Regions from separate parts of the Paenibacillus phoenicis genome, predicted to be linked through region 2. Evidence: riboswitches for the same ligand, from Rfam matches in the RefSeq annotation. Region 2 holds a riboswitch; the other holds the start of a gene.
The links. Region 2 has a riboswitch for cyclic di-AMP ahead of U9M73_RS06350 (3D domain-containing protein). Riboswitches for the same ligand answer to the same signal wherever they lie in the genome.

Region 1 (5,489 bases), 2.5 Mb from region 2:
ATACGAAGGATAAAACTTTAGCCAAGGTGCGGCTGCCCGTGCCGGTCCAGGGCGGCGAAAGCCTGACGCTGCGGATGAAATTTACCGTCAAGCTGCCGAAGATTTTTGCCCGCATGGGCGTGGCCGACGATTTCGTCATGGCAGGGCAATGGTTTCCTAAGATTAGCGTGTACGAGCCGGTGGGTACCCGGGGGCGGACGTCCGAAGGCTGGAACCTCCATCAGTATCACGGAAACTCGGAATTTTACTCCGACTTTGGGATTTATAGCGTAAGGATCAACGTGCCCGAAACGTACACCGTGGCAGCCACCGGTTTTCAGACCAAAAAGGCGGTCTTGAAGGACGGACGGAAAACCTTGCAATTCTACGCCGACGACGTCCACGATTTCGCTTGGGCGGCTTCGCCGAACTTCATCTATGTAGAAGAGCCGTTCTCCTCCGCCGAAGTTCCCGGCGTGCGGATCAAGCTGTATCTCGATCCTGCACATAAGGATCTGAAGGAACGTTACTTCTATGCCGCCAAGGTAGCTCTGGCGAACTACAGTAAGTGGTATGGACGATACCCGTATTCCACGCTGTCCGTTGTGGTTCCACCGGCGAACGCAAACGGTGCGGGAGGTATGGAATATCCAACCTTGGTCACCGCGTTTGGAGCCGTCAGCGATTCCCCCGGATACGACGATCTGGAGCGCACGGTCATCCATGAAATCGCCCATCAGTTCTTCTACGGGATGATCGCCAACAATGAATTCGAGGAAGCTTGGCTGGATGAAGCTTTTGCCTCTTATGCAGAGGATAAGCTCATGGAGCAGGAGTTCGGAATCACCCCGAATTTGCCGATCCAGTCCGCCATGATTACCTCGCCGGCTTCCTTGACCCAGAACGCCTGGAAATACGGCTCCGGGGACGGTTATGCCAAGAATGCGTACTACCGAGGCAAGTTAATCCTGCTTGACATCGAGCGGCAGGTCGGCAGCAAGACGATGAAGCGGATTCTGAGCACGTACAGCCAGAAGTACCGGTTTAAGCACCCAACGACCGCCGACTTCCAACGGGTGGTTGAGCAAGTGACCAGCCGCAGCTGGAAAGAGTATTTTCAGCAATACGTCTATGACGGGAAAATGGCGGATTTTGCAGTGGAAAAAATTCAGATCACTCCGATCAGCCAAGAAGGCGGCCGGATTTACGAGTCGAACGTAGTCTTTACCCGCAAAGGGGCAACCCACCCGAAGGTTCCGCTGCTGTTTACCTTCACCGATGGTCACACCGTACGCAAGCAATGGAACGGGGAAGATACTCGCCTCGAGATCAAGATGCAATATAAAGCACCGCTGGCATGGGTTCAGATCGATCCGGATTACACCTTAACGGTGGAGAACCTTCACATCAACAACTATCTGAAAGCGGAAGTCCCTGAAACCACGCTGTCCCGCTCCAATATGAGCGTCACCAAGCTGCTTGAAGCGATCCTTGGGGGACTTCTGTGGTAAACCTAGGTCCATACTTCTATAAGGAGGGAAAGAAATGAGTTTCGTTCGTTTGGGGTGGACTGCCCTGAAAAGCCAATTTCCCTCGGTCATCATCTTGTTTCTGTACCAGCTGCTGTGGGGATTGTTCTTGTACCGGTTGGTCGATACCGCGGTAATGGCGCTGCTGCAACGATATCCTGACCCGCCGCCCACTGCGCTGTCGAAACTACTGTTCTTGCTTGAGGGACAAATGAATTTATGGAGCAATCCCGAGGTTCGGCTGTATTGCTGGCTGCTGGCAGGGATGGTCGTCCTGCGCATGATCTTGACTCCGTTGATCCAAGCCGGAATCTTCTACGGCTTCACACCGGCCGATCACCGCAGCCCGGGGTTCCCCCTGTTCCGAGGGATGAAGGAATTTGGCAAACCGGTGATTCTGTTTTACGCGATGGAGCTCGTGCTTACCTTGCTGCCCGCCTTCTGGATTGTACCGAGGCTGCTGTCGCTCTGGCCGGGACTCACCGGGATGGAAATCCCGATGGCAACCTGGCTCACCGGGCTTGGTCTGATTCTTGGCTGGTTCATCTACGGCTGGTTCATCCGGCAGTGCCTGTTATTTGTCCAGTTCGGCTACCTGTTTAAGGCCGGGGTTTGGAATTCCCTGCTGGTTTGCTTCCGAACCCTCTTGCAGGGCATCTCCATCTCGTTGATTCTCGGGGCTTTTGGCCTGATCCTCTTCCTTCTGTTCGGAACCGCATCTTGGGTTTGGACGGGGATGCTGGCCCTGATCCTGCAGCAGGCTTATCCCCTCTTCCGCTGCACGTTTAAGGTCTGGAAGATCGCCTCTCAATTTCATCTTTGGCAGTCAAAGGCACAAAAAAGTTAAAATTTTTTAACTCCTCAAAAACCCCGTAACAACAAGGCCTTCGCCGTTTGGCGAAGGCCTTCAGTCCTATTTCCCCTCTTAATCTTGTGAATTAGGCATTGCCAAAAGATACCTGACTTTGTTACAATAACAGCAACGCAATTTCAGTAACAGTTTTGTAATTATTTTTGTCATCTTTGGCAGGAGATTGGTGCCGGATGTCAAATAAGAAATGTCAGGTGTGAAAAACAAAGCCGAATTCCCTTCACCAGGGAAACGGGGGAACCACTTTGGGTGAATTGATCTCGCTTTAGAGGGATCATAGGGAACCTTCAACCGAATCCTTAAGCTAACCTCGTAGGCATTGGAAGGAGCATAACTTCTTGAAGAAGCGTTTGACGGTAGCAGCAGTAAGTTTTGCCATGCTTTTCACCATTGGAACTGGCAGCGTTTTCGCCGATTCCAAACTGGACAGCGTCATCGGCGGCGCGCTCGGAAGCAGCTATGTTGCGGGCGGAACCACAACCGACGGGTTCGACTGTTCTGGATTTACGATGTACGTCTTCTCGAAGATCGGCATCAAGCTGCCTCACCAATCCGCATCCCAATACAAAATGGGAACTGCGGTTGACAAGAGCGAATTGATCGAGGGCGATTTGGTCTTCTTTAATACTTCCGGTAAAGGCGTTTCTCATGTCGGCATCTACGTCGGCGACGGCAAATTTGCTCATGCCTCCTCCTCCAAAGGTGTAGTCATCAGCAAATTAAGCGAGAAGTATTACGTCGAGCGTTACGTTGGAGCGAAACGGATCATGAGCAACGACAAGTATGAAGATGTGACCGGTGAAATTGCTGAACACGATGATGTTCAATAAGAACTCGCTACGAAGCCCGTGGGGATGTTGATAACAACGTCTCTGCGGGTTTTTTCCTTGTCTTCCCTTCTCCCTAGCCCCAGTCCCTTAGGAACCATTACCCACGAATCGCCTCGCGAAAACAGGCCAATAGAAGCGTTTTTTTTCGACAAACTTGTCAACTCTGGACGCCTTTGGTAAAATGAACAACGTAAATGGTAACAACTTTGTAATTATTGTTGTAACTGTTTCTGTGCAAGATCTTGGGTGCAATCTACAATGAAACTGCCGAATTCCCACGCACCCGGGAAGCGGGGGACCCACCATAGGGTGAATTGATTTTCGCTATAAAGGTAACAGCTCCCAAACTAATAACTACCATTTCAATCAAGGTTACTTACCTCTATAGCAAATCATAGGGAACCTTCAACCGAATCCATAAGCTAACCTCGTAGGCCTTGGAAGGAGTAAGACATCTTGAGAAAGACTTTGACAGCAGCGGTAACGAGTTTAGCCCTCCTATTTACCTTGGGGGCAGGTAGCGCCTTTGCCGACTCCGCAAAAGCCGAGACAACGACGCTATCCAGTATCGTCGATTCCGTGTACGGGACGCCTTATAAATTCGGAGGCACCACGACAGCGGGATTTGATTGCTCCGGATTTACCCGGTACGTCTTCAGCAAGATGGGCATCAAGCTGGCGCGTGTGTCCGCCGCCCAGTATAAGCAAGGCACACCGGTACCCAAGAGCGAGCTTCAAGCTGGGGATCTCGTCTTCTTCAAGACGACGGGGACGGGCAAAGTATCCCATGTCGGTGTTTACATCGGCAACGGTGAATTCGCTCACGCGTCCTCATCCAAGGGCATCCGGATCGACAAGTTAAGCAATAGTTATTACCAGAACCGCTACGTTGGCGCGAAGCGAGTTCTCAGTAAATACGGTTATTCCGTCTACGCTGCGGAATCGTAATCCATTGATCTATCGGTTTCATCCTGTTCATCATCACTTACTCGCCGCAGGCCGGGTTCCTGTTAGAACCGCCTTGCGGTCTTTTTTTATCTGCACCCTTATCTATATAACGAAACAGCCCGGAAAAAGGTTGCCACAAAGCTAAAAATCCCGCGCAAATCTCACAATTTCCCGAAGGGGGGGCAAAAACCTTTACAAGCTGCGTAATTCCGGCTATTGTGAGGATAATGGAACAATTACGACGGACTTTCCTTTAACAAAGGAGGGGCAATATGGACCAATCGATGTCTCCGTTTCGTATCGTGCCGATGGAAGAAGCCCATGGCGCGGAAATTTGCACCTGGCGTTACGATTCTCCTTACGACATCTACAGCTGGCTGCCTTGGGAGCAAATGAAAGCGCTCGACGTGGAGTTTGGGAACCCGGCGATCCGCGCCGAACAGTATGTCTCCGTGTTGAATGCAAAGGGCGAGCTTGCCGGCTTCGCACAGTACTTCCCGATGGAAGGAGTCACCCGGCTTGGCATCGGCATGAAGCCCGAGCTATGCGGCCATGGGCTGGGCAAGCAGTTTGTGAGGACCATCGTGGAGGAAGCCCGGCGCCGTAAGCCGGAAAACCAGATTGACCTTGAAGTGCTGACCTGGAACACCCGGGCGATCCGGGCCTACCAGAAGGCTGGGTTTGTCATCACGGATCTGTACGAGAAGATGACGCCTGGCGGGGTGTCCAAACCGTTTTATTGCATGGTTCATAAGGGGCTGCCTGAATAAAGGCACGCCCCTTTTTATGTCCTGTTTTGATTAAGACTATGACTTATGGCACACAATTTAATGAAAACGGATCATTTTTGTTCCTAATTTGGACACAAAGACTATGATCAACCCGCGTGTTCCGTTATAATGGATAGGTAGCATACATAGGAGGGGCGATTGAAATGCAAAAGTGGATCATGAGCGGTTTGTTCGTCATCGCAGGCGCTTTAGCCCTAGTATTGATGTTCACCTTGCCAAGCCGGGAAGAGGCTGAGCAAGAAGCCAAGCCGCAAATGCCTGAAATCACCATGAACGCAGAACAAGCCGAAGCCATCGTCAAAGCAAATTGCATCTCCTGCCACGGTGATACATTGCAAGGCGGAGCGGGCCCAAATCTGCAGAAGATCGGCTCGGAATTGACGGCAGAACAACTGTATTCCATCATCACTAAAGGGAAGGGCGGCATGATGCCTTCTTTTAAGGATCGCTTAAAGGAAGAGGAAATTGCGAACGTCGCCATGTGGCTTGCGGAGAAAAAATAAAAGCACGAAAAAGCACGACCGCCGGGAATTTACGTTCC
Region 2 (5,489 bases):
GATCAGCGAAACGCCATCCGCTTGTTCCTCCTGGCACATCACCGCCATGCCCACGATATCCTCGGCGTTGGGCGACAGCTTGACGATCAGCGGCAGCGTCGTCGCAGCCCGAACCTCGCGAACGACCTGCCGGGCGATCTCCGTTTTGATCCCGTACGCCATGCCCCCGGCTTTGACGTTCGGGCAGGAAATATTCAGCTCGATCATGTCAACAGCGGTTCTGCCTTCCCGTCTTCGCCAAGCCGCATCCTCATCGATCAGCCTCGCACCTTCCACGTACTCTTCAATCGTATTCCCGCCCAAATTCACGATCCGTACCAGATCCAGCTGCTCCCATCTCGGACATTCCTCACGCAGGAAGGCGTAGATGCCCGGATTCTCCAATCCAACGCTGTTTAACATCCCCGACGCTGTCTCAGCTACGCGAACGCCTTCGTTCCCTGCCTTTGGATGCAGCGTCAACCCTTTTCCGGACAACCCGCCTAGTTGATTGATATCATAAATCGCACCATATTCCTGACCAAAGCCAAACGTTCCAGAGGCCATCACGATCGGATTTTTAAAAAAGACTCCAGCGAGGCGACACGATAAATCCGTCATACAAACATCACCTCTTCCGCCAAAAATACCGGCCCGTCAGCGCAAGCCTTCTTCCGGACGTCTCTGCATTTCACGCTGCAGACAAGGCAAGCACCGATTCCGCATGCCATCCGATTCTCCAGGGAGACGTATACCTTGGCCTGGCCGCCGCTTTCCGCCTGTTTGCGCTGGACGGCATGCAACATCGGATGAGGCCCGCAAGCAATTACCGTATCGTACGCCCGAAAATCCACTTTCTCTAGAATCGAGCCGCCTACATCCACCGTCACGTTGCCGCGGGACATCGCACGGAACTCCTCTACCAAATAAGGCTCGCGGCTGTAACCGAGATATACGTCTGCCTGCGGTGCTTCCCTAAGCGCATAATAAAACGGAGCGATGCCGATGCCACCGCCTACAAAGGCGGTTCTTCCCTCCAGCGGCGGAAACCCGTTACCAAACGGCCCGTCCAAGGTCAATCGGTCGCCTTGCTTCAGTTCAGATAACCGGGTCGTACCTACCCCCGCAACCCGGATCAAGAAATCCAGCCGATCCTCTTCGAGATCAAAGATACTGATCGGTCGGGACAGTAACGGATAGCGTTCTCCTGCACGCAACATGTAGAATTGCCCCATTTTTCCCGTAAATCGCCCTTGTACGGACAGTTTGAACACCCCTGGTGATATTTCCTCGTTAGCCACTACGATTGCCATATGTTCACCCCACCCCATTTGATTACACTTCATCAAAGGATGCAATTTTTTAGCGGGATCGTCTGTGACATCTCTCACAGCGAATCATGAGAGGAAATCAGCGCAATTTTTCACAATCCATCATGATCTGAAAAAGTTAGGGGATACTAGAGAACATGTACAGTTTTGGGTTGAAGGGGGACTTCAAATTGCTTATTCAGCTTAAGAATGCTCTGGTCTGCTGCATGACCGCTTCTCTGATCATGGTGGGCGGGACGGAATTTTATCCCGTCAAAGCCGCCGCACTGGATCTCGAAAACAGAGGGCCAGAATCTCAGGGGGACCAGGCGGACAAGAAGGCGGCACTCGTGCCCGCAGGTGCCAAGCCGGCAGATCTTGGTGAGCTGCGGCGCAAATATTCAGAAACCTTCATCTTCCGGGGGCCGGAGGTGAAGCAGATTGCACTGACCTTCGATGATGGTCCGGATCCGCGGTTTACGCCGCAAATTTTGGACGTGCTTCACCGGAAAGGGGTCAAAGCCACCTTCTTTGTTGTTGGTGCACGGGCTAAGAAGTTTCCCGGCCTGTTACGGCGGATGCATCACGAAGGCCATCTCATCGGCAATCACTCCTTTAATCATCCGAACTTCCGCAACCGCTCCATTAAGCAGTTCCAGAGCGAGATTTTACGCACGGAGAAAATTATCCAGAACGTCGTTGGATACCGTCCCCAGCTGATTCGGCCGCCTTATGGAGAAATCAAGGAAGAACAGGTTCAATGGGCGAAAAAGAACGGCTACACCCTCGTCAATTGGAATGTGGATTCACAGGATTGGAAAGGGATCGACAAGAACAAAGTGATCTCCAACGTGATGCGCACGGCGGGGCCCGGCTCGATCATCCTTCAGCACTCAGGCGGCGGCGTTGGCTCCGACTTAACCGGCACCATCCAGGCTTTGCCGAAGATCATCGACGCCTTGCAGGCACAGGGGTATCAATTCGTTGATCTTTCCGAGCTGCTGCATACGACCAAATACCGCTGATGTATTGGGAATCATCTGAAAATCAGGCACTTCGCCAGCAAGCACAAAAAGTCGGCCAGGATACATTCTGACCGACTTTTTTAAACAAGGTGTTTAATTTAATACGTAAAGCGTCACATCTTGGAAACCAAACGATTTCGCATTTGCTGCGCTGCCGGGAATAAAGATATCAATCCGGTTACCCTTGATTGCGCCCCCCTGATCGGTGGCCGTAGCTACAAAAGCCTGATCCGGCAGACCGTCATGGTTGTGGCCGGTCACCAGCACCTTTGTGCCCATCGGAATGACATTCGGATCAACAGCGATGGTACCAAGCTTCAGCGGGTTGCCGAAGTAGTCAACCGCGCCCCATTTTCCATTCTCACTAGCTGATGCCGAATACGCCGATGCTTTCACATTGATCGTTTTCGAGTAAGTAAAGGTTTTCCCCCATGCTTCAACCACGTTCCCGGTAGACATGACCTTGAGCTTGGAAGCGGAAGCAGTTGTCGTAGCTGCGCTCTCCTTCTTCGCCGGAGCAGCGGAAGCAACTCCCGTCGTTTGGGTTTGAACTCCCGGAATGGTGATTTTTAAACCAGCGTAAATATTTTTCGGATTGATGGATGGGTTGGCAGCCATGAGCTTATTCATATCTACGCCATATTTTTTGGCAAGAAGATAAAAAGTATCTCCTTCCACGGCTTTATGTACCGCGTCTGCATGGACGGAAGTCGTCTGCATCGGAATCGTAAGGCTTGCGGCGATCAGCGCCGTTGCTGCAATTTTAGACCAAATACGAGTATTCAAATGAATTGCCCTCCTTTTTACTGCGCCTGCGGAGTTAGTTGTCGGATTCGGGAAAAAGGATCATTCCCGGCGCATCGCTTCGATACGCTTCACCCCAAGAAAACAGTCAGCTAGGCAGCCCCTGTTTTCATCTTTCGTCCCCCGCACCTCAAGTTCAGGTTTCGGCCTACTTAATATATCACAATTTTGTAACCAATAGGTCAGGTAAATCCCACCAAACGGCGGAATTGCTTGATTGGACTGGTTACATTTTTGTGTTCAAAGGTAAAAAGAGTGTAAATTTAGATCGTACGTTCGATCCATCGGAGGACAAAAAACCGCCCGAATGGAAGCTCGGACGGTCCTTAAGATTTATAATACTTTGCTTAAAAAATCCTGCGTACGCTGATGCTTCGGCGCCCCAAACACCTCTTGCGGCGTACCTTGCTCCAGAATGACACCTTGATCCATAAACAGGATGCGGTCGCCAACCTCACGGGCAAATCCCATCTCATGCGTAACGATAACCATCGTCATTCCCCGTTCAGCCAGGTTCTTCATAACGTCAAGCACCTCTCCGACCATTTCCGGGTCCAGGGCCGACGTCGGTTCATCAAACAGCATCACATGCGGCTCCATAGCCAATGCGCGGGCAATCGCAATCCGCTGCTTCTGTCCGCCGGAGAGCTGCGCCGGATAGGCGTCCCGCTTATCCTCCAGTCCAACCGTGCGAAGCAGGTCCATGGCGATCGCTTCCGCTTTGCCTTTATCGAGCTTCTTCACGCGAATCGGCGCGAGCGTAATGTTGTCGATCACGGTCTTGTGCGGGAATAGATTAAAGTGCTGGAACACCATCCCCATTTTCTCGCGGGTTTTATTGATGTCATGTCCCTTGGCGGTGATCGAAGCGCCTTCAAAGGTGATCTCCCCTTCGGTCGGAACCTCTAACAGGTTCAGGCAGCGGAGAAACGTACTTTTCCCCGACCCGCTAGGACCGATGACGACGACAACTTCGCCTTTGGAGATTTCCAGATCGATCCCGCGCAAAATATGGAGTTGGCCGAATTTTTTATGCAAACCTTTAACGGTGATCACTGGTCTTCAACTTCCTTTCGAACACGCCCAAAATCCGAGACAGCGTGAATGTCAGAATAAAGTACATAATGGCGATGATCAAATAAGGCGTCATCCCATCGTACGTAATCGTCACGACGGACTGTGCTTGATAAATCAGCTCGGCCGTACCGATGATCGATACGATCGACGATTCTTTAATGATCGTAATAAACTCGTTGCCAATCGCGGGAAGCACCGATTTGATCGCCTGCGGAATGATGATATGGCGCATAGCCATCCCTTTGGTCATCCCCAAGGAACGGGCCGCTTCCCCTTGTCCCCGATCGACACCTTGAATGCCGGCACGGAAAATTTCCGCCAAATAAGCCGAACTGTTAATGGACAATGTAATCGCACCTGACTGAATCGGGGTGAAATTAATATCAAACATAAATGCGAACCCGTAGTGAATAATCAACAGCTGTACCATCATTGGGGTGCCACGCAGAAATTCAACCCACACATGCCCCAGAAACCGTAGGATCCCCCATGGCGACATGCGCAATAGTGCGATCAACAAACCAAGAAAGAAGCCGCATATCACGCTGATCGCTGCCAAGAGTAGGGTATACTGAACACCGGCCAAGAAGTAACTGCGGTATTCCATAAACATTGAAATTAAGTCCATAACGCCTTCCTTCCTCCTCCTTTACCTTAAACCCTTAAGCAAAAAAACAGAAAATAGCGAAAGCTTCGCTATTTTCTGTGGATGGATATCGTGATTATTTTTCGGCCAGTTCGCTAGCTTCGGCAACGAATTGATCGATGCTGCCTGCGCTAATCAAGCGATCGAGCGTCTTATTCACTTGATCCAACAGCTCTTGGTTGCCTTTCTTAATGCCAATCACGTAGCCTTCATCCTCAGTTACCGGCTTGGCATCGGTGATGACCAGGCCTTTAACGTTCTTAACGAACGATTCTGCGACAGGACCTTCCAAAATAGCAGCATCTACACGGTTGGAGTTCAACTGCATAATGATGTCATTAATTTTAGCCAGCGAGGTTAGTTTGGCATTCGGAATTTCCTTCGCCATTTCTTCTTGAATGGAACCTTGTTGAACGCCGATTTTCGCGCCCTCCAGCGATTCCATTGTGCTGAACTTGTCTTTGTCCGCTTCACGAGTCACCACAGCTTGCTCCGCTTTGTAGTAAATTTGCGACATGTCGATTTGTTCAGCACGTTCTGGAGTTGGGCTGAGTCCAGAAATGACGAGATCCACACGTCCGCTCGACAGCTCGTTCAGCAACGTATCGAATTTCAAGTCTTTAATCTCCAGCTCAGCGCCCAGATCCT

Region 1: it holds a riboswitch for cyclic di-AMP, as region 2 does, so the genes downstream of both, U9M73_RS18405 (C40 family peptidase) here and U9M73_RS06350 (3D domain-containing protein) in region 2, are expected to answer to the same signal.

The regions. Positions count from the first base shown of each region.
Region 1 covers NZ_JAYERP010000001.1:3,875,318-3,880,806, reverse strand. Annotated here, with positions in the region: gene U9M73_RS18415 (M1 family metallopeptidase) at 1-1,490, shown strand, start outside; gene U9M73_RS18410 (hypothetical protein) at 1,525-2,355, shown strand; cyclic di-AMP (ydaO/yuaA leader) riboswitch at 2,577-2,713, shown strand; gene U9M73_RS18405 (C40 family peptidase) at 2,718-3,209, shown strand; cyclic di-AMP (ydaO/yuaA leader) riboswitch at 3,465-3,661, shown strand; gene U9M73_RS18400 (C40 family peptidase) at 3,666-4,157, shown strand; gene U9M73_RS18395 (GNAT family N-acetyltransferase) at 4,430-4,927, shown strand; gene U9M73_RS18390 (c-type cytochrome) at 5,092-5,451, shown strand.
Region 2 covers NZ_JAYERP010000001.1:1,348,137-1,353,625, forward strand. Annotated here, with positions in the region: gene U9M73_RS06335 (dihydroorotate dehydrogenase) at 1-600, opposite strand, end outside; gene U9M73_RS06340 (dihydroorotate dehydrogenase electron transfer subunit) at 597-1,292, opposite strand; gene U9M73_RS06345 (polysaccharide deacetylase family protein) at 1,481-2,314, shown strand; gene U9M73_RS06350 (3D domain-containing protein) at 2,408-3,100, opposite strand; cyclic di-AMP (ydaO/yuaA leader) riboswitch at 3,109-3,277, opposite strand; gene U9M73_RS06355 (amino acid ABC transporter ATP-binding protein) at 3,452-4,174, opposite strand; gene U9M73_RS06360 (amino acid ABC transporter permease) at 4,161-4,823, opposite strand; gene U9M73_RS06365 (transporter substrate-binding domain-containing protein) at 4,918-5,489, opposite strand, start outside.